One region of the Erwinia sp. LJJL01 genome, then DNA from elsewhere that is predicted to be linked to it. Evidence: predicted binding sites of a transcription regulator. Region 1 holds the regulator's gene; each other region holds the start of a gene.
What was found. Region 1 encodes CRP, which controls carbon source genes, mostly activating them, when cyclic AMP is high. Its sites were predicted from a motif close to ATGTGANNNNNNTCACAT; they were not measured.

Region 2: pth (aminoacyl-tRNA hydrolase) is a predicted target of CRP. The motif match lies at 3,022-3,039, and genes of this name have one in related genera.
Region 3: rhaS (HTH-type transcriptional activator RhaS) is a predicted target of CRP. The motif match lies at 3,215-3,232, and genes of this name have one in related genera.

What each region holds. Positions count from the first base shown of each region.
Region 1 is NZ_CP178576.1:1,516,654-1,522,507, reverse strand. It holds gene ACLI4M_RS08005 (YccS/YhfK family putative transporter) at 1-1,988, opposite strand, end outside; gene crp (cAMP-activated global transcriptional regulator CRP) at 2,047-2,679, opposite strand; gene ACLI4M_RS07995 (MFS transporter) at 3,180-4,382, shown strand; gene ACLI4M_RS07990 (amidohydrolase) at 4,379-5,551, shown strand; gene ACLI4M_RS07985 (phosphoribulokinase) at 5,568-5,854, opposite strand, start outside.
Region 2 is NZ_CP178576.1:4,557,674-4,563,527, forward strand. It holds gene prs (ribose-phosphate diphosphokinase) at 1-16, shown strand, start outside; gene ACLI4M_RS22295 (LysR family transcriptional regulator) at 131-1,021, opposite strand; gene ACLI4M_RS22300 (MFS transporter) at 1,132-2,583, shown strand; gene ychH (stress-induced protein YchH) at 2,656-2,943, opposite strand; gene pth (aminoacyl-tRNA hydrolase) at 3,218-3,805, shown strand; gene ACLI4M_RS22315 (EAL domain-containing protein) at 3,985-4,668, opposite strand; gene ACLI4M_RS22320 (SulP family inorganic anion transporter) at 4,806-5,854, opposite strand, start outside.
Region 3 is NZ_CP178576.1:4,189,155-4,195,008, forward strand. It holds gene rhaT (L-rhamnose/proton symporter RhaT) at 305-1,339, shown strand; gene rhaR (HTH-type transcriptional activator RhaR) at 1,382-2,245, opposite strand; gene rhaS (HTH-type transcriptional activator RhaS) at 2,257-3,081, opposite strand; gene rhaB (rhamnulokinase) at 3,386-4,858, shown strand; gene ACLI4M_RS20625 (L-rhamnose isomerase) at 4,855-5,854, shown strand, end outside.

The DNA of each region.
Region 1 (5,854 bases):
AGATGCCCCAGAATGCGCTTCACATGGCGCTCCATAATGGTCACCGGCCCCTGATGAAAATCTTCCGGTACCTCCAGCACGTTAGTCTCTGAACTCGGCCCGTCATACTCCAGCCGCTGCTGACAGCGCTGCAGCGCAATCTCACACGACTGTAAATAGCGCTCCGCCAGCGTCGGCGTCAGCATGGTGTGTTCGCGTGCCAGGATAGTCATGGCGTTGATATGTTCGACAATAAACTGGCTGTGCGTCACCCACAGCTGCATATCGGACAGATAGCTGGAGTTAAAGCCCGGCTCCTGCATCGCCTGATGCAGCGAGTTAAACAGCGCATTGTGCGCCTGGTTTACCTCCATGCGCTGATACGCCAGCTTCACCGCATCCTGTTCGTTGCCCAGCAGTAGCTGTAACGCGCTCTGGTAGGTCTCCAGCGCATCGTGCGCATTCTGGCGCAGCAGCCCGCTCTGCCACTGCGGCCACAGCCAGATCATGCCGCCAAAGGCAATCAGGCAGCCCATCAGCGTATCCATCAGGCGCGGCAGCAGGAACTGCGCGCCGTTCAGCGACAGCAGCTGCAGCGTGTACACCGCCGTGACGGTAAAGCCTACCGTGGCCCAGCCATAAAACTTGCGGATAAACAGATAGCTCACCAGGGTAATCACCAGCATGATGCTCAGTATCCACGGCTCCGGCACGTGCATGCCCAGCGTCCCGGCGGCAACCGCCAGCCCGGCCAGCGTGCCGAGCGCTCGGTGCTGGATGCGCACGCGGGTGGCGCTATAGCCGTTCAGGCTGACGAACATCACGGTCATCAGGATCCAGTACGGTTTCGGCAGGTTGAAGAACAGCGCCAGCGAACTGGCAAAGGTCAGCATCACCGCGAAGCGCGCAGCGGTGCGCAGCGCGGCCGATTTCAGCGACAGATAGCTCTTCAGCGCCCGCAGCAGCGGCAGGCGGCGCTGACGGTCGGCCATCAGGTCGCGGCGGTAGAGCGGGTGCTGAGTGCGCAGTACGCGGCCAATGCGGCTGAAGTGGTAGTAGCAGAAGTTACCGACCGGGTTATCCGGGTGCTGGCGGGCGATCTTCTCCAGCGCCTGCAGCTGTTTATCCATGGTGAAACGCTCGGCGAAGCGATGGTAGAGAATATCATCGGCCAGTACCCGCAGCCGCGCAGCAATGGTCTGCGCATTCCAGCGGATCACCGCCTCGGCGTGGCTTTTCTCCACCAGTTTCTGCACCTCTTCCGGCTGATGCAGGCTGACGGCAATGTGCTCCTGTAAATCCAGCGCCACCTGAAAAGCCCGCGTCAGGCGCTGATAATGGCTGTCGCGGTTGGCAGAAAGCATATGCATCTGCTGGTAGCAGGTGTTGATCAGATCGACCGCTTTTTGCTGACGTGCCAGCAGGGGAGGCAGGGCGGTTTGTGGATCGGTGAGTTTGGTCAGCAGGGTATATTTTGCTTCGCAGTAGTCAGCCAGCTCGCGATACAGCAGGCTGAGCGTTTCACGCATCGGCTGCTCTTTCCACAGCCAGAACCAGAACCAGTTAAACGCGCCGTACCAGACGGTGCCGAGGATATACAGCAGCGGGGGTTCCCACATCGGCATGCGCCCGGCGAGGCTGAGGGTGAAGATGGCGGCAATCAGCGAAGCAGGCAGCAGGCGGGCGTGCAGCGGACTGATCTCCCCGGTGACGCCAAGCAGCAGCGCCATCACCAGCAGGATCGCCGGCAGCGGAACGCCTTCAGCGCCCGCAAACTGGATCAGGAAACTGCTGAAGGCAAACAGGCTGCCGCCAACGATCAGGCGTTTGAAGAAGCGTTTATGGGGGGTATCGAGACCGGCGTTGTTGCAGCAGGCGGGCACTAAAGAGAACAGCAGGCCGCGTTGCAGGTCGCCCAGCAGCCAGCCAATCGCCACCGGCAGACACAGCACCAGCGTCTGTCTCAGGGCATAGTTTACTTCGGGGTGATAGATGATTCTCCGCCACATGCGCTGCACCAAATAAAAAAGGCGCGACAGGGATGTCGCGCCGTGAGTTCAGCGCCGGTTAGCGTGTGCCGTAAACGACGATAGTCTTACCGTGTGCAGAGATCAGGTTTTGATCTTCCAGCATTTTCAGAATACGGCCGACGGTTTCACGAGAGCAGCCGACAATCTGGCCAATCTCCTGGCGGGTAATCTTAATCTGCATGCCATCCGGGTGGGTCATGGCATCCGGCTGTTTCGCCAGGTTCAGCAGCGTCTGCGCAATGCGGCCCGTCACGTCGAGGAAAGCTAAGTTGCCCACTTTCTCAGACGTCACCTGCAGGCGACGCGCCATCTGTGATGAGAGGCGCATCAGGATGTCAGGATTCACCTGAATCAGCTGACGGAATTTTTTATAAGATATTTCAGCCACTTCACAGGCGCTCTTCGCACGTACCCACGCGCTACGCTCCTGACCCTCTTCAAAGAGGCCCAGTTCACCGATGAAATCACCCTGATTGAGGTAAGAGAGGATCATCTCTTTGCCTTCTTCATCCTTGATCAGCACCGCTACCGCGCCTTTGACGATGTAGTAGAGGGTTTCCGCTTTTTCACCTTGATGGATCAGCGTGCTTTTGGATGGATATTTGTGAATATGGCAATGTGACAGGAACCATTCGAGAGTCGGGTCTGTTTGCGGTTTGCCGAGAACCATTCGCTATTATCCTCTGTTGTAATCGAGCCTAATGTCACCCGTCATTTTGCAATGCTTAGGGTGCACAGGGGGGTATTCCCTGTCAGGCGTAGAAATATTCAAGCGTTCCCATAGGAAAATTTTTCCGGGCCTCTGATCAGAGCTTGGCTCGTTTTGTCGTCCCGTATTTCTCGTGCATCGAAGTGCCGACGAAATATTACAGCTTTGTTTGTAGCACAGCTTGCACGCACTGTCTTCTGTTGTCTCGCTTCAGCATAGTGGGAAAAAGTCCTGAAAGGGGACCTGGCTGCGCAACAGCATGCGGCAATATACCAATAAATTATTGATATTAATCATAAAGAAAAGATTAATTTTCAGAATTTATGCCGGTGTGTGCGTAAAAAAAATGTTATCAGCATGTTAAGTGCAACGATGGATGAATTGCTATGGTTCAATTTATAACCGATTGTGGAATTCAAATCTAACAGATTGATTCTTCAGATTTATTACAGGATCGCGTTATGAAAGTGACTTCGCATGCATTAATGCTCTGCCTGCTGTTTATGGGCTATGTCCTTGTCTATCTGGATAAAACGGTGATGGGCTTTGTGCTATTACCCCTTCGCCAGGAGTTCCATCTCGCGCCGCAGCAGGTGGGATATATCGGTGGCATCTTCTTCCTCGCTTATGCGCTGTTTCAGTTTCCCGCCGGCTGGTTAAACGATCGCATAGGCTACCGGCGCATGCTGGTGCTCTCGCTGTCGTTGCTTGGGCTGTGTGCGCTGCTGTTTGGCTGGCTCGGTGTCACCTTTGCTCTGCTGCTGAGCTTTCGTTTTATGGCGGGGATCGGCCACTCGGGTTATCCAAGCGCCAGCGCGAAAGCCGTAAGTGCCAATTTTGCGCTGCATCACCGCACCTTCGCCCAGTCGCTGCTGCTCTCCTCCTCCGGGCTGGCGATGGCCATCGGGCCGCTGCTGGCGGTATGGGCGCTGGATAAAATGAACTGGCATCACGCCTATATGATCCTGGCCGTGCTGGTGCTGATGGTAGCCGCGAGCATGGTGCTGCTGTTGCCGCGCTCGCCGCGGGTGATCCTCATTCCAGCTGGCGAAGTCGGCCTGCACAGTGCGCTACGCCAGCCGCTTTTATGGCAGCTGTTCTGCACTAACTTTCTGCTGAATGTGCCGGTTTACGGCCTGGTGAGCTGGCTGCCCAGCTTTCTCACTCATCGCGGACTGCCGCTCTCCGCCGTCGGGCAGATGATGAGCATTTCCGGGGTTGGTAGCGCACTGACATCGGTGGCTGGCGGCTGGCTGGTGGGGCGTTATCTGGCCGGGCGTGAACCCTGGGTAATCTGCCTGGCGTCGCTGATTGCGGCGGCGGGGATGCTGATGATTTACCTCTCCTCCAGCGTGCTGATGAGCACAATCGGCCTCTGTATTACCAATGCGGCCCTTATCGGCACCTTTATCACCACCTTTACGCTGCCGATGAAGCGTTTTCCGCTCGCGGTGACCGGCTCGATTATCGGTTTACTGAATGCCGGAGGAGTACTGGGCGGCTTCGTCGGGCCGATTGTGATGGGCTATTTAGTGGCCGCTGGCCATGGCACTTACCTTGGTGCCTTTCTGTTTCTGATGATAGCGATACTGCTGGCGGGACTGGCTCTTCTGCCGGGCAGCCGGCGTGCTTACCTCTCTTCCTTAAACCCGGAGTTATCATGAACACTGAAACGTTAAGCAAGGAAATCACCGACAAAGTGCTGGTGTGGCGGCGTCATATTCATGCCAATGCCGAACTCTCATTCCATGAGCATGGCACCGCAGATTATGTCGCTGCTGAACTGGCGAAGTTTGGCCCGTTAAAAATTAAACGGCCAACGCCAACCAGCGTGGTGGCGGAACTGCCGGGCGCGCGCAGCGGCCCATGCGTCGCGCTGCGTGCCGATATGGATGCGCTGCCGATCACCGAACTCAACAATGAACCCTTTACCTCGCAAAACAACGGGGTGATGCACGCCTGCGGGCACGATGCGCATACCGCCATGCTGCTCGGTGCGGCCTGGGTGCTATGCCATCAGCAGGCGCAGCTAAGCGGCACCGTGCGCTTTATCTTCCAACACGCGGAAGAAGTGCCGCCGGGTGGCGCGCAGGAGCTGATCAAACACGGCGTGCTCAACGGCGTTGAGAAGATCTTCGGGCTGCACGTCATGCCGAATTTCCCCACCGGGACGGCCGGACTGACCGAAGGCGTTTTCAGCGCCGCCAGCGATAATTTCGATCTGATGATTCAGGGGAAAGGTTCACATGCCGCGCTGCCGCAGGAGAGCGTCGACCCGGTGGTGCTGGCATCCGGCGTGGTACAGGCGCTACAGCAGATCGTGTCGCGCAGGCTGGATCCCAACGATCGGGCGGTGCTGAGCGTGGCGAGCTTTATCGCTGATGGTGGCTATAACGTCATTCCCGACAGCGCCCACCTGCGCGGCACGCTGCGCACGCTAAGCAACCGTGCGCGTAGTGAAATCCCGCAGATGATGGAGAAAATGATCGAGGGCATCACCGCCGCAGCCGGAGGAAGCTTTGCGCTGAAATGGACGCCGGGCTACGCCATTGGCGTCAATCATCCGGAGGCCACGCGCATTGCCCGCGATACGGTGGTCGGCACGCTGGGCGATGAGGCGTTAAAAATCCTGCCGCATCCGATGTTCGGCTGTGAGGATTTTTCCGCGTATCAGAAGGTGGTGCCGGGCTGTTTTGTCTGGGTCGGTAGCGGTAATAAGGCAAAAGGGGCGATATGGAATCTGCACAACCCGCACTTCCGCCTCGATGAGGACGTGCTGGCAATAGGCGTGCGCCTGCACGTTGGCTTTATCCATCAGATATTAATGCAGTAACGCCTGCCGGGGCCGCTCAAACGATCTTTTTACCTTCCATCAAACGTTTAACCAGCGGCCCCATTATCAGCTCCATCGCCAGCCCCATTTTGCCGCCCGGCACCACCAGAGTCTTAATGTGTGAGATAAACGACCCCTGTAACATGCTCAGCAGGTAGGGGAAGTCGATATCTTCCAGCCCCTGAAAGTGGATCACCACAAAGCTCTCGTCAAGCGAGGGGATGCCGCGTGCGGCAAAGGGGTTTGAGGTATCCACCGTCGGCACGCGCTGGAAGTTAATATGGGTGCGGGAGAACTGCGGCG
Region 2 (5,854 bases), 1.7 Mb from region 1:
GATGTTTGAGCATTAATTCCGGCGTGCTACGGATGGGCCGACCAGAAAAGCGGTCGGCCCCTACTGTAGGGGTTGACCTTCTTTTGCGGTCAACCCGAACAAAAAGGGACAGAGGCTCATCTGTCCCTTTTTATTTGCGCAACGCAATGTGTTCCGCCAGGTAGTCAATCAATACTCGCAGCTTGGGCAGCAGGTGGCGATTGCCCGGCCACAAAAGAGAAAACTGCCCGCCATGGCCGATCTCCCCCTCCAGCACGCTCTGCAGCTCACCGCTCTCCAGATACTCCTGCACCGCAAAATCCGGGACGTAAATCAGCCCTAAACCGCGGCGCGTGGCGGAGATCTGCGCTTCCAGATTGTTAAACACCAGCGGGCCATGAAGCGACAGCGCCTGGGGATCGACGCCGTTAAACTGCCACGGCTGCAGCTGACCGCTGCCGGAGAAACGGTACAGCAGGCAGGCGTGCTGGCTGAGATCCGCCACCGTCTGCGGCGTGCCGTGCTGCTGAAAATAGCCCGCCGAGCCAACCAGACGAAACTGAAAGCCGCCCAGCCGCCGCGCCTTGAGGCGCGAGTCGGCAAACTCGCCGCTGCGCAGCACCGCGTCATAGCCCTCACCAATCACGTCCACCAGGCGGTCATTGAAATCGAGGTCCAGTTCAATTTCGGGATAGCGGGCGGTGAACCCCGGCAGCAGCGGCAGCAGCAGGCGGTAGCCAATGGCCGGAAAGCTCAGGCGCAGCCGCCCGCGCGGGGCCGCCATCAGGCGGGAAAGCTCCTGCTGCGCCTCTTCCAGCTCCATCACTATGCGCTGGCTGCGTTCAAAGAACAGCGCGCCCTCTTCAGTCAGGCTCAGGCTGCGCGTGCTGCGGTTAAACAGGCTGACGCCGAGGCTGGCTTCCAGCCGCGCCACGCTTTTGCCGATAGCAGAGGCCGAAACCCCCAGCCTTTCGGCGGCGGCGACAAAGCTTCCCAGCTGCGCGGCTTTCACAAACGCGCTCAGCCCGCTTAAACTCTCCACGCTGCTCATTCGCGACTTTTTGTCCTTTATCTGCGGCCTTATGGCCTGTTTATCGTGGCATGACGCCAATTTATCCTGCTTTCTTTCCTGTTGAAAGCGGAGAGTCCACAATGAGTTCCCTGATCCTCACGGCACCAGGCAGCCGCTGGAGTGTTTTTGCCGTCTGCAGCGCCGCCCTGATGTTACCGCTCAGCTTCTCCGCCGGGGTGATTGCCACCCCGGCGATTGCCCAGCATCCCGGAGGGTCTGCCCTGGCCCTGAGCTGGATTACCAATGCCTTCCTGCTCAGTTTCGGCAGCCTGCTGATGGCCGCAGGCACGCTGGCGGACCGTTTTGGCCGCAAGCGGCTGTTTATCAGCGGCGTCAGCGCCTTTACCCTGCTGTCATTGCTCACCGCCTGGGTGCCTTCGGTGGTGTGGCTGGACGTGGTGCGCGCCCTTCAGGGTGCCGCCGCCGCCGCGGCACTGGCCGGGGGCGCCGCCGCGCTGGCCAATGCCTTTGAGGGACAACGGCGCGCCCGCGCCTTCAGCCTGCTCGGCACCAGCTTTGGCGTTGGCCTTGCCGCCGGACCGGTGATCGCCGGGATGCTGATGCAGATTGCCGGCTGGCACAGCGTTTTTCTCTGCTGCGCCCTGTTTGGCGTCGTGGCGCTGGTGACCGGCGGGCTGACGCTGCCGGAGTCGCGCAACCCGGATGTCGGCACGCTCGACTGGCCGGGGATTATCAGCTTCAGCACCACCCTGACGCTGTTTACCTGGGGCATGCTGCAGCTGGCCGACAGCGGCGGCGACCGCCTGTCGGCCGGGCTGCTGCTGGCCTCCGTGCTGGCGGGCGCGCTGTTTGTCGGGATTGAACGGCGCAGCGCGCGGCCGATGCTCGATCTGAGCCTGTTTCGCTACGGCCGTTTTGTCGGGGTGCAGCTGCTGCCGGTGGCCACCTGCTACTGCTTTGTAGTGCTGCTGGTGCTGCTGCCGCTGCGTTTTATGGGATTCTACGGCTACAGCGCGCTGACCACCGGGCTGCTGATGCTGGCGCTGTCGCTGCCGATGCTGATTGTGCCTTCTCTGGCGGTGGCGCTGACGCGCCGTTTCCATCCCGGCGCCGTCAGCGCGGCGGGCCTGCTGCTGGCCGCCGCAGGTATCGGCCTGCTGAGCCAGGTTTCTCCCACCGCTTCCCTGCCCGTCACGCTGCTGGCGATGGCGATGATTGGCTGCGGCACCGGGCTGCCCTGGGGGCTGATGGATAATCTGTCGGTCAGCGTGGTACCGCCGCAGCGTGCCGGAATGGCGACCGGCATCTTCAGCACCGTGCGCGTGGCGGGAGAAAGTGTCGCGCTGGCAAGCGTTGCCAGCCTGTTCAGCCAGCTGCTCGGCTGGCAGCTCACGGCGCATAACCAGCCGGCAGCGCTCGCCGGGCAGCTGGCGAGTTATCATCTGGCAGATCCACGACTGTTGGGGCTGGCGGAGCGGGCTTTTCAGCAGTTATTGCTGGTCCTGATGGCGATCACGCTGCTGTGCGCGGCAGCCATCTGGCGCTGCCTGGTGACGCCGGACAGGAAGTGAGGGAGCGGGCAAAAGGTAACGCCCGACTGGCGGGCGTTGATTGCGCTAAGAGGGTAACAGCAGCGCGGAAATTTAAGACTGGCTATTGTGCTGGCTGCTGCCGTGGCGGCAGCGCTTGTCGCCGCAGTGGCGCACCCAGTAATAGCGGTCGGCGATTTTTTCCCGCCCGCTCACTCTGGCCCCCACCAGCCACAGCAACGCACCGATAAAGATGCTGAAAATCGCCCCATGCACCATATACTCAGGCAGATTAAGCTGAGGCAGCTGGTTAAGGACTGAGTAACCCACGCCGCCGACCATCACCACTAAACCGAGTACCATCAGGGCATTACCCATCACATGTGAATGTTTACGTTTCATTGCGCACCTCCGGACAGTATTGAAAAGGCAAATTCCATTGCCAGATGCGCTTAGTGTAGGCAATCAACAGCTGCTCTGATGAGTTGGCGATCACATTTATTGCTTGTGCTTTGACAAAACTTTACGTCTAACAAGCTGTTTTTATATAGAAAATGTATTATCACGCCTCTCAACTATCGTGACATGGCTCACCTTTTTGCGCAGATCTTTGTGTTCTCGCAACGGCTTGCGTAAACTAGCCGCTTTCCCCCGTACGCTTCAGGAAACACCACACGTGAGTAGCATCAAACTGATTGTTGGCCTGGCCAATCCCGGCGCTGAATACGCCGCCACGCGCCATAATGCCGGAGCCTGGTACGTTGATTTGCTGGCTGAACGCCACAATCAGTCATTAAAGGAAGAGAGCAAGTTCTACGGCTACACTGCCCGGTTAAACATCGGGGGTGAGGATGTACGCTTGCTGGTGCCGACCACCTTTATGAATCTCAGCGGCAAAGCCGTGGCGGCGATGGCGACGTTCTACCGCATTGCCCCGGAAGAGATCCTGGTTGCCCATGACGAGCTGGACCTGCCGCCCGGCGTGGCAAAGTTTAAGCAGGGCGGCGGCCACGGCGGACATAACGGCCTGAAAGATATTATCAGCAAGCTGGGTAACAACCTGAACTTCCACCGCCTGCGCATCGGCATTGGTCACCCGGGCGATCGCAACAAGGTGGTCGGTTTTGTACTGGGCAAGCCGCAGTCGGCAGAGCAGAAGTTGATTGATGATGCGGTCGATGAAGCGGCGCGCTGCACGGAAGTGTGGCTGAAGGAAGACCGCCTAAAAGCGATGAATCGCCTGCACAGCTTTAAGGCGGGCTAGGCCTGCGCATCCGCTGTGGCCGCAGCCGCAGCGGGGATTACCCCTGAGGTATCCCCAGAAATCACTTCCATCGCTAAACGTCCGCAAACCGGTCTGAGCTCAGCCCTCCCTCCTGAAACCGGGCACCTGTCTTCCCGCCACAATATTCAAATCAATTTTTGTGGGGATACCTCAGGGGATTACCCCTTCTCGCACCGCTTCCCGTCGTCGCTACACTCCAGGCTATCCAGCGTCAGCTGCTGTGCAAAATAGCCCTGCACGCCCCAGATTTTACTGTTGCGCAGCGTCTCCAGCTGGCCGTCTCCGGCCACCCCTTCCACGATCACCCGGTTGGTATACTGGCGGATATGGTTGATCAGCACCGAAAAGAACGGCTTATTGACGTTTTCCAGATAGAACTGGCGGTCAAGCTTCACCGCTTCAAACATATTTGACTGCAGCGCATGCAGATTGGCATCGCCGGCGCCCAGATCGTCGAGCCATAAGATATTCAGCTGTTCTATCAGGCTACGCAGCAGCGGGTTGTCCATACCGTCGTGCAGATTGGGAAAATCTTCCGACAGCTTCAGGCGCACAAAGGGCAGATGGCTGAGGATTTGCTGGATAAAAGACGACTCGGTCACGGCACGCGCCAGCTGAAAGTCGATGGCCACGCTGCACAGCAGGCCGTGCTGGCGAAAGTAATCGGCGTACTCTTCGACGATCAGCAGCTGATGCAGTAGCCGATCCTCAGGCGATGCCAGCTGCCGCACAGCATCCACCGGGCCACCGACCGCAGCAGCATGCGGAAGGTAGCTCAGGTCGATGGCGATCATCTCACCGCTCAGGGTATGTACAGGAGTACAAAAAAAATCGTTTTTCATGCCGCCGGGCCAGTTAACGGGCATCCTGCCAGTGAAATAAATCGTCGTACAGTTAAACTATAGAAGTAAATACTGTAATCGCCGGGGTGAAACGGCGATTTTTAGATTATCGGCAGGTCCAGCAGTAGCTTTATGGTTTATGCGTCATTGCTAGCAACTTTATAATCCGGATCATCCAGTTCATGGCTGCAGAATGGCCCTGCCTGACGCAACAGGCTGATGCAATCCTCGCTCAGATGGCGCAGGCGCAGACTTTTACCGGCTTCCAGATAGCGCGCCGTCAGCTTATCGATCGCCTCCACGCCGCTGGAGTCCATCACCCGGGTGCGGGCGAAGTCGATCACCACACTCTCGGCATCCTGCTGCGGATTAAACAGCTCCTGAAAACTCGCGGTGGAGCCAAAGAACAGCGGCCCTTCCAGACGGTATGTTTTCTCCCCCTCTTTCTCGCTCTGCTCAATAATGGTGATGCGGGCATGCTGCCAGGCGAAGACCAGCGCCGAGATAATCACGCCGCAGATCACCGCCATCGCCAGGTCGGTGAAAATCGTGACCAGCGTCACCGCAATCATAATCACCGCATCGGCTTTCGGCATGCGCTTCAGGCGCCTGATGGAACTCCACTCAAAGGTGTTGATGCACACCACAAACATAATGCCCGCCAGCGCCGCCACCGGCAGCAGCGCGATGTAATCCGACAGGCTAATCACGAACAGGATCAGCAGTAGCGCCCCGACCAGGTTGGAGATGCGACCGCGACCGCCGGAGGTGAAGTTGATAATTGACTGGCCGATCATCGCACAACCGGCAAAGCTGCCGAAGAAGCCGCAAATCGTGTTACCGATACCCTGCGCCACGCACTCCTGATTGCCCGCCCCTTTTTTACTGCCCATCTCATCCAGTACCGCCAGCGTCAGCAGCGACTCAATCAGCCCGACCAGCGCAATCACCACCGCATACGGCAGCACGATCTTCAGTGTTTCCCAGCTTAACGGCGCGGTCGGCAGATGGAACGACGGCAGCGTGCCGGAGATATCCGCCAGGTCGCCAACGCGTTTGGTATCCAGGCCAAAACCAATGGCAATCGCACTGATGGCGAGCAGCGCCGCCAGCGAACCGGGGATCGCTTTGGTCAGCTTCGGGAACAGCCAGACGATCAGCATCGCCAGCGCCACCAGCGCATACA
Region 3 (5,854 bases), 2.1 Mb from region 1:
ATCAGCGCGCGTTGAATCACCTTGATCTGATTGCCACCCATGAGAGCAGGCTGGCAAAAATCGCAAGAAGCCGCTGCTGGCGCTGGCATTTTCGCGATTTAGTGAAGAATATGAGTGGCTTAGTAAAGACCAGGCTTTTCACCCTGTGGGATCGTCGAGATGTATGATTTGTGATCCTGCAAAGGCAAAGGCGCTGAATTTTGCCAGATTGCTGCCAGGCCCGGCAGCCAGCGTAAGGTTGAACCGGATGGCTTGTCCGTAGACTCAAACCACACAGGGCAAACAACAACCAAGGTAAATAACAATGAGTGAAGCCATCCTCTCAGGCATTCTCTGGCATCTGGTCGGTGCCGCCAGCGCCGCCTGCTTCTATGCTCCGTTTAAAAAAGTGCGTCACTGGTCATGGGAAACCATGTGGTCGGTCGGCGGCATGATGTCGTGGATCGTGCTGCCGTGGGCGGTGAGCGCGGTGCTGCTGCCGCATTTCTGGGCTTACTACAGTTCATTTTCGCTCTCCCAGCTGCTGCCGGTGTTCCTGTTCGGCGCGATGTGGGGCGTGGGCAACATTAACTATGGCCTGACCATGCGCTACCTCGGGATGTCGATGGGTATCGGCATCGCGATCGGCATCACGCTGGTGGTCGGTACGCTGATGACGCCGCTGATCCAGGGGCGTTTTGTTGAGCTGTTCAGCTCCGCCGGTGGCCGGATGACGCTGCTGGGCGTGCTGGTGGCCCTGATTGGCGTGGCTATTGTTTCACGTGCGGGTCTGTTAAAAGAGCGCGCCATGGGCATTACCGCCGAAGAGTTCAACCTGAAGAAAGGGCTGGTGCTGGCGGTGATGTGCGGCATCTTCTCCGCCGGCATGTCGTTTGCGATGGACGCCGCCAAACCGATGCATGAAGCCGCCGCCGCGCTGGGCATCGACCCGCTGTACGTGGCGCTGCCCAGCTATGTGGTGATCATGGGGGGCGGGGCGCTGGTTAACCTTGGCTTCTGCTTCTTCCGCCTGGCGACAAAGTCGAACCTGTCGGTGAAAGCGGACTTCTCGGTGGTCAAGCCGATGCTGATTGCCAATATTGGCCTCTCGCTGCTGGGCGGCACCATGTGGTATCTGCAGTTCTTCTTCTACGCCTGGGGCCACGCGCGCATTCCGGCACAGTACGACTTTATCAGCTGGATGCTGCACATGAGCTTCTACGTGCTGTGCGGCGGCCTGGTCGGTCTGATATTGAAAGAGTGGAATAACGTAGGGCGCACGCCGGTGCGCGTACTCAGCGTCGGTTGCTTTGTGATTATCCTCGCGGCAAATATCGTGGGGATGGGGATGGTGTCCTAGCACTTCTGCGCAGGGTAAAAGGGCTGACCCGTGGTCAGCCCTTTATACTTTTACCGTCGGGGCAGCAATCGGGCCGCGGGGAATAAAGCGCTGGCGCCACGCGCTGGGCGTCAGGCCGGTATCGCGGGTAAACACCACGGAAAAATAGTTGCTGTCATCAAAACCGCAGCGGGCGGCCACTTCACTAATCAGGCACTCGCTGGTACGCAGCAGATACTTGGCACGGCACAGCTGGAGCTGGCGCACGTAGTGGCTAATGGTCATGCCGGTCTGCTGGCGAAACAGCTGCTTCAGCGCCCGTTCAGACAGCTGGTGTTGATGGCAGAACAGCGCCAGATCGAAGGAGGTGGCAATCTGCCCCTGAATAGCGGCCATCAGCAGGTCGAGCTGCTCCCCTTCAGGCTGCTGATAAGCGCGATCCGAGGCGTAGCGGTGGCGTTGCAGGATCAGCGCCAGCTGCAGGAACAGCGCTTCGGTTAGCTGGCGTGACAGCAGGTCGCTTTTGCGGCTCTCCTGCTCCAGCTGCTGGATCACCCCGCGCGCCAGCGCCATGCCGCGCGTGGTTAAGCGCCACGATCCCGCATCCTGCGAGGGCAGCAGCTGTTGCCAGTCCAGCGCCAGCTGAAAACGTTCCGGGCAGTAGATAATGTTGTCGAGCGCCAGATCGTGTACCGACTCATAGCTGTGACAGTCGTCGGCGCTGACGTAAAAGAGGTCACCGCAGGTCACCAGCCACGGCCGGTCATTCATCACGTGCAGGCCGTTGCCGCGCCACACCAGCACGATCTCATTGAACTCGTGCACGTGCGGCGGGAAGGAGGGTTGCGAGCTGCGCTCGGCCACCGCCACGGGCATCTGTTCAGACGGGAAATAGTCAGCTTTTGCCAGGCGCAGGGGAGCGGTCATGGTTCACCTCATCAGTTATTTTGTCGCAGTGTACGCGGCGAGCAGCCAAATTCCCGCTTGAACAGGGTAGAAAAGTGATTGCTGTCACCAAATCCGCACTGAAAAGCGATATCCGTCACGCGCATTTCGCTGTGGCGCAGCAGATGACGCGCCTCCAGCAGGCGCAGGCGGTTGAGATAGCGCTGCGGCGTGCTGCCGGTTTGCTGTTTCAGCTGGCGGTGCAGAGTGCGCAGCGATAAGGAGAAGCGGTCGGCTAAACCTTCCCAGTCAACATCTTCACTATAGTGGTCGGCCAGCCAGTCGAGCAGGGCGCGCAGACGGCTGTCCTGATCGTCACTCTGCGCCGCGCTGCACCCCTGGCGCAGCAGCACCAGCAGCTGCATAAAGTGCATCTCCTGCTCCGCCTGGCTTGCCAGAGAATCGTTGGCGGGGCGCTGCTCCAGCTGGCCGATAAGCTGCCGCGCCTGCGCCAGCACTTTATTACCGATGCGCCAGTGCGACGGATAGTGGCCATCCTGCTCCTGCGGCAGCAGATGCTGTAAGCCGGAGAGAAAACGGAATGACTCCGGCCCGCGGTACAGCACGTTGGTCAGGCAGAGATTATCGGTCTGCTCATACATATGGCGGTCGTGATCGCGTACGAAGCAGACACAGCCACTGCACAGCGGCTGCGACTGGCCGTTAAATACGTGGATACCGGAACCCTGTTCAACAATCACGATCTCATGAAAATCGTCATGATAATGCTCGGGGAAGGCGCCCTGCGGCGCACGCGGTTCGATTGCTACCGGGAAATGCCCGCTCGAGAAGAAATCAACGCTGTGTAACACGGTCATGATAACCCCACTCTTCATTTACATATTGGTAACAGAGTCTACCCAGCGCCGCGCTGTGCCACCTTGAATTTTCGACAGCGGAATATCACTACCCCGGTGATTTTTTTAAGAAATGTGCGACTAACGGTGAGATTTGCGGGCAGGGTCACATCGCGTGAATAAACCCGCAAGCTGCCGAACTGTGAGCTGCTTCACGTTCATCTTTGCCTTGCTGCCAGCGCGCTAATTTCGCTGGCAGTGGCGAGAAGGTAGCGGAATCAGGCTCTTTTACACTGGTGACATTGAATCATCAGGAAGCTATTTCATGAGCCAACGTCATTATGTCGCCGTCGATCTCGGTGCCTCCAGCGGCCGCGTGATGCTGGCCAGCCATCATCCGCACACCGGGGCGATAACGCTGGAAGAAGTCAGCCGCTGCGTGAATCAACTGGTGACGATTAACCATCGTCAGTGCTGGGATCTCGACGCGCTGGAAGCCTTTATTATTGCCGCCTTAGAGAAGATCGATCGGCGCGGCATCGTGCCGCAGAGCATCGGTATCGACACCTGGGGCGTGGACTACGTGCTGCTGAATGCGCAGGGCGAGCGCGTCGGGTTGCCGGTGGCCTATCGTGACCATCGCACCGACGGCGTGATGGCTGCCGCCTGCCGTGAGCTGGGGCGCGAGGGGATTTATCAGCGTACCGGCATCCAGTTTTTACCCTTTAACACCCTCTACCAGCTGCGCGCTCTGTGCCGCGACAATCAGCCCGAACTGGACCAGGTGGCCCATGCGCTGCTGATCCCGGACTATCTGCACTATCGGCTGACCGGGGGGCTGAACTGGGAGTACACCAACGCCACCACCACCCAGCTGCTCAATATTGCCAGCGGTGAGTGGGATAGCGAACTGCTGCGCTGGAGCGGTGCCGATCCCGCCTGGTTTGGCGCACCGTCGCAGCCGGGTAAGCGCGTAGGGAGTTGGACGGCGCCATCGGGTCAGTCGATTGCGGTGGTGGCCGTCGCCACCCACGATACCGCCAGCGCGGTGCTGGCCACGCCACTTCACGGCGATAACGCCGCCTACCTCAGTTCCGGCACCTGGTCGCTGATGGGCTTTGAGAGCCGCCAGCCGTTTACCAGCAGTGCGGCGCAGCAGGCCAACATCACCAATGAAGGTGGGGCCGAAGGGCGTTTTCGCGTGCTGAAAAACATCATGGGCTTATGGCTGCTGCAGCGCGTGTGCGATGAGCTGGCGATTCAGGATCTCTGTCAGCTGATTGCCGACGCACAGCAGCAGAAGGCGGCGGCGTGGCTGATCAATCCCAACGATGAGCGCTTTATTAATCCCGCCAGCATGGTGCGCGAAATTCAGGACGCCTGCGCTGAACAGAATGCCCCGGTGCCCGGCAGCCCGGCCGAGCTGGCGCGCTGCATCTTTGACAGCCTGGCGCTCTACTACCGCCAGGTGCTGCAGGAGCTGGAGCAGCTGCGCGGTAAGCCCTTCAGCCAGCTGCATATTGTGGGCGGCGGCTGCCAGAACCAGTTTTTAAACCAGCTGTGCGCCGATGCCTGCGGTATTCCGGTGTATGCCGGACCGGTGGAAGCCTCCACGCTCGGCAATATCGGCTGCCAGCTGATCGCCGCTGGCGCGGTAAAAGATGTGACCCACTTCCGCCAGCAGATCGCCCAGCACTTCCCACTTATCCGTTTTGACTCTCACGGCAGTGACGCGTTTCGCCGCAGTCTGGCGCGCTTTCAGTTACTGACCCAAACAGCGAAGGAGCTTTGTATATGACTCAGGCTATCGAACAGGCCTATGCCCTGGCAAAACAGCGTTTTGCCGATATCGGCGTCGATGTGGAAGCCGCACTGAAGCAGCTTGATCGGCTGCCGGTTTCCATGCACTGCTGGCAGGGGGATGACGTGCGCGGCTTCGAAAACCCGCAGGGCGCGTTGACCGGCGGTATCCAGGCAACCGGTAACTATCCGGGGCGGGCGCGCAATGTCGAAGAGCTGCGTTCGGACCTCGACCGGGCGATGGCGCTGATCCCTGGCCCGAAACGCCTCAACCTGCATGCTATTTATCTGGAAAGCGAGCAGCCGGTGGCACGCAATGAAATTAAGCCGCAGCACTTTGCCGGCTGGGTCGACTGGGCGAAGCAGCGCGGTTTAGGGCTGGATTTTAACCCGAGCTGCTTCTCGCACGAGCTGAGCGCCGAGGGGTTTACCCTGGCACACGGTAACGCAGAGATCCGCCAGTTCTGGATCGAACACTGCCAGGCCAGCCGCAAAGTCTCGGCCTATTTCGGTGCGCAGCTGGGCACGCCGTCGGTGATGAACATCTGGGTGCCGGACGGCATGAAAGATCTCACCGTGGACCGCCTGGCACCGCGCCAGCGCCTGATGAATTCGCTGGATGCCATCATCAGCGAGAAGCTCGACCCGGCGCACCATATTGACGCCGTGGAAAGCAAGCTGTTCGGCATCGGGGCGGAGAGCTACACCGTCGGTTCCAACGAATTCTGCCTCGGCTATGCCGCCAGCCGTCAGACCGCGCTGACGCTCGACGCCGGGCACTTCCATCCGACCGAAGTGATCTCTGACAAAATTTCTACCGCCATGCTGTACGTGCCGCGCCTGCTGCTGCACGTCAGCCGCCCGGTGCGCTGGGACAGCGACCATGTGGTACTGCTGGATGATGAAACTCAGGCAATCGCCAGCGAAATCGTGCGTCAGCAGCTGTTCGATAAGGTGCATATCGGTCTCGACTTCTTTGATGCTTCCATCAACC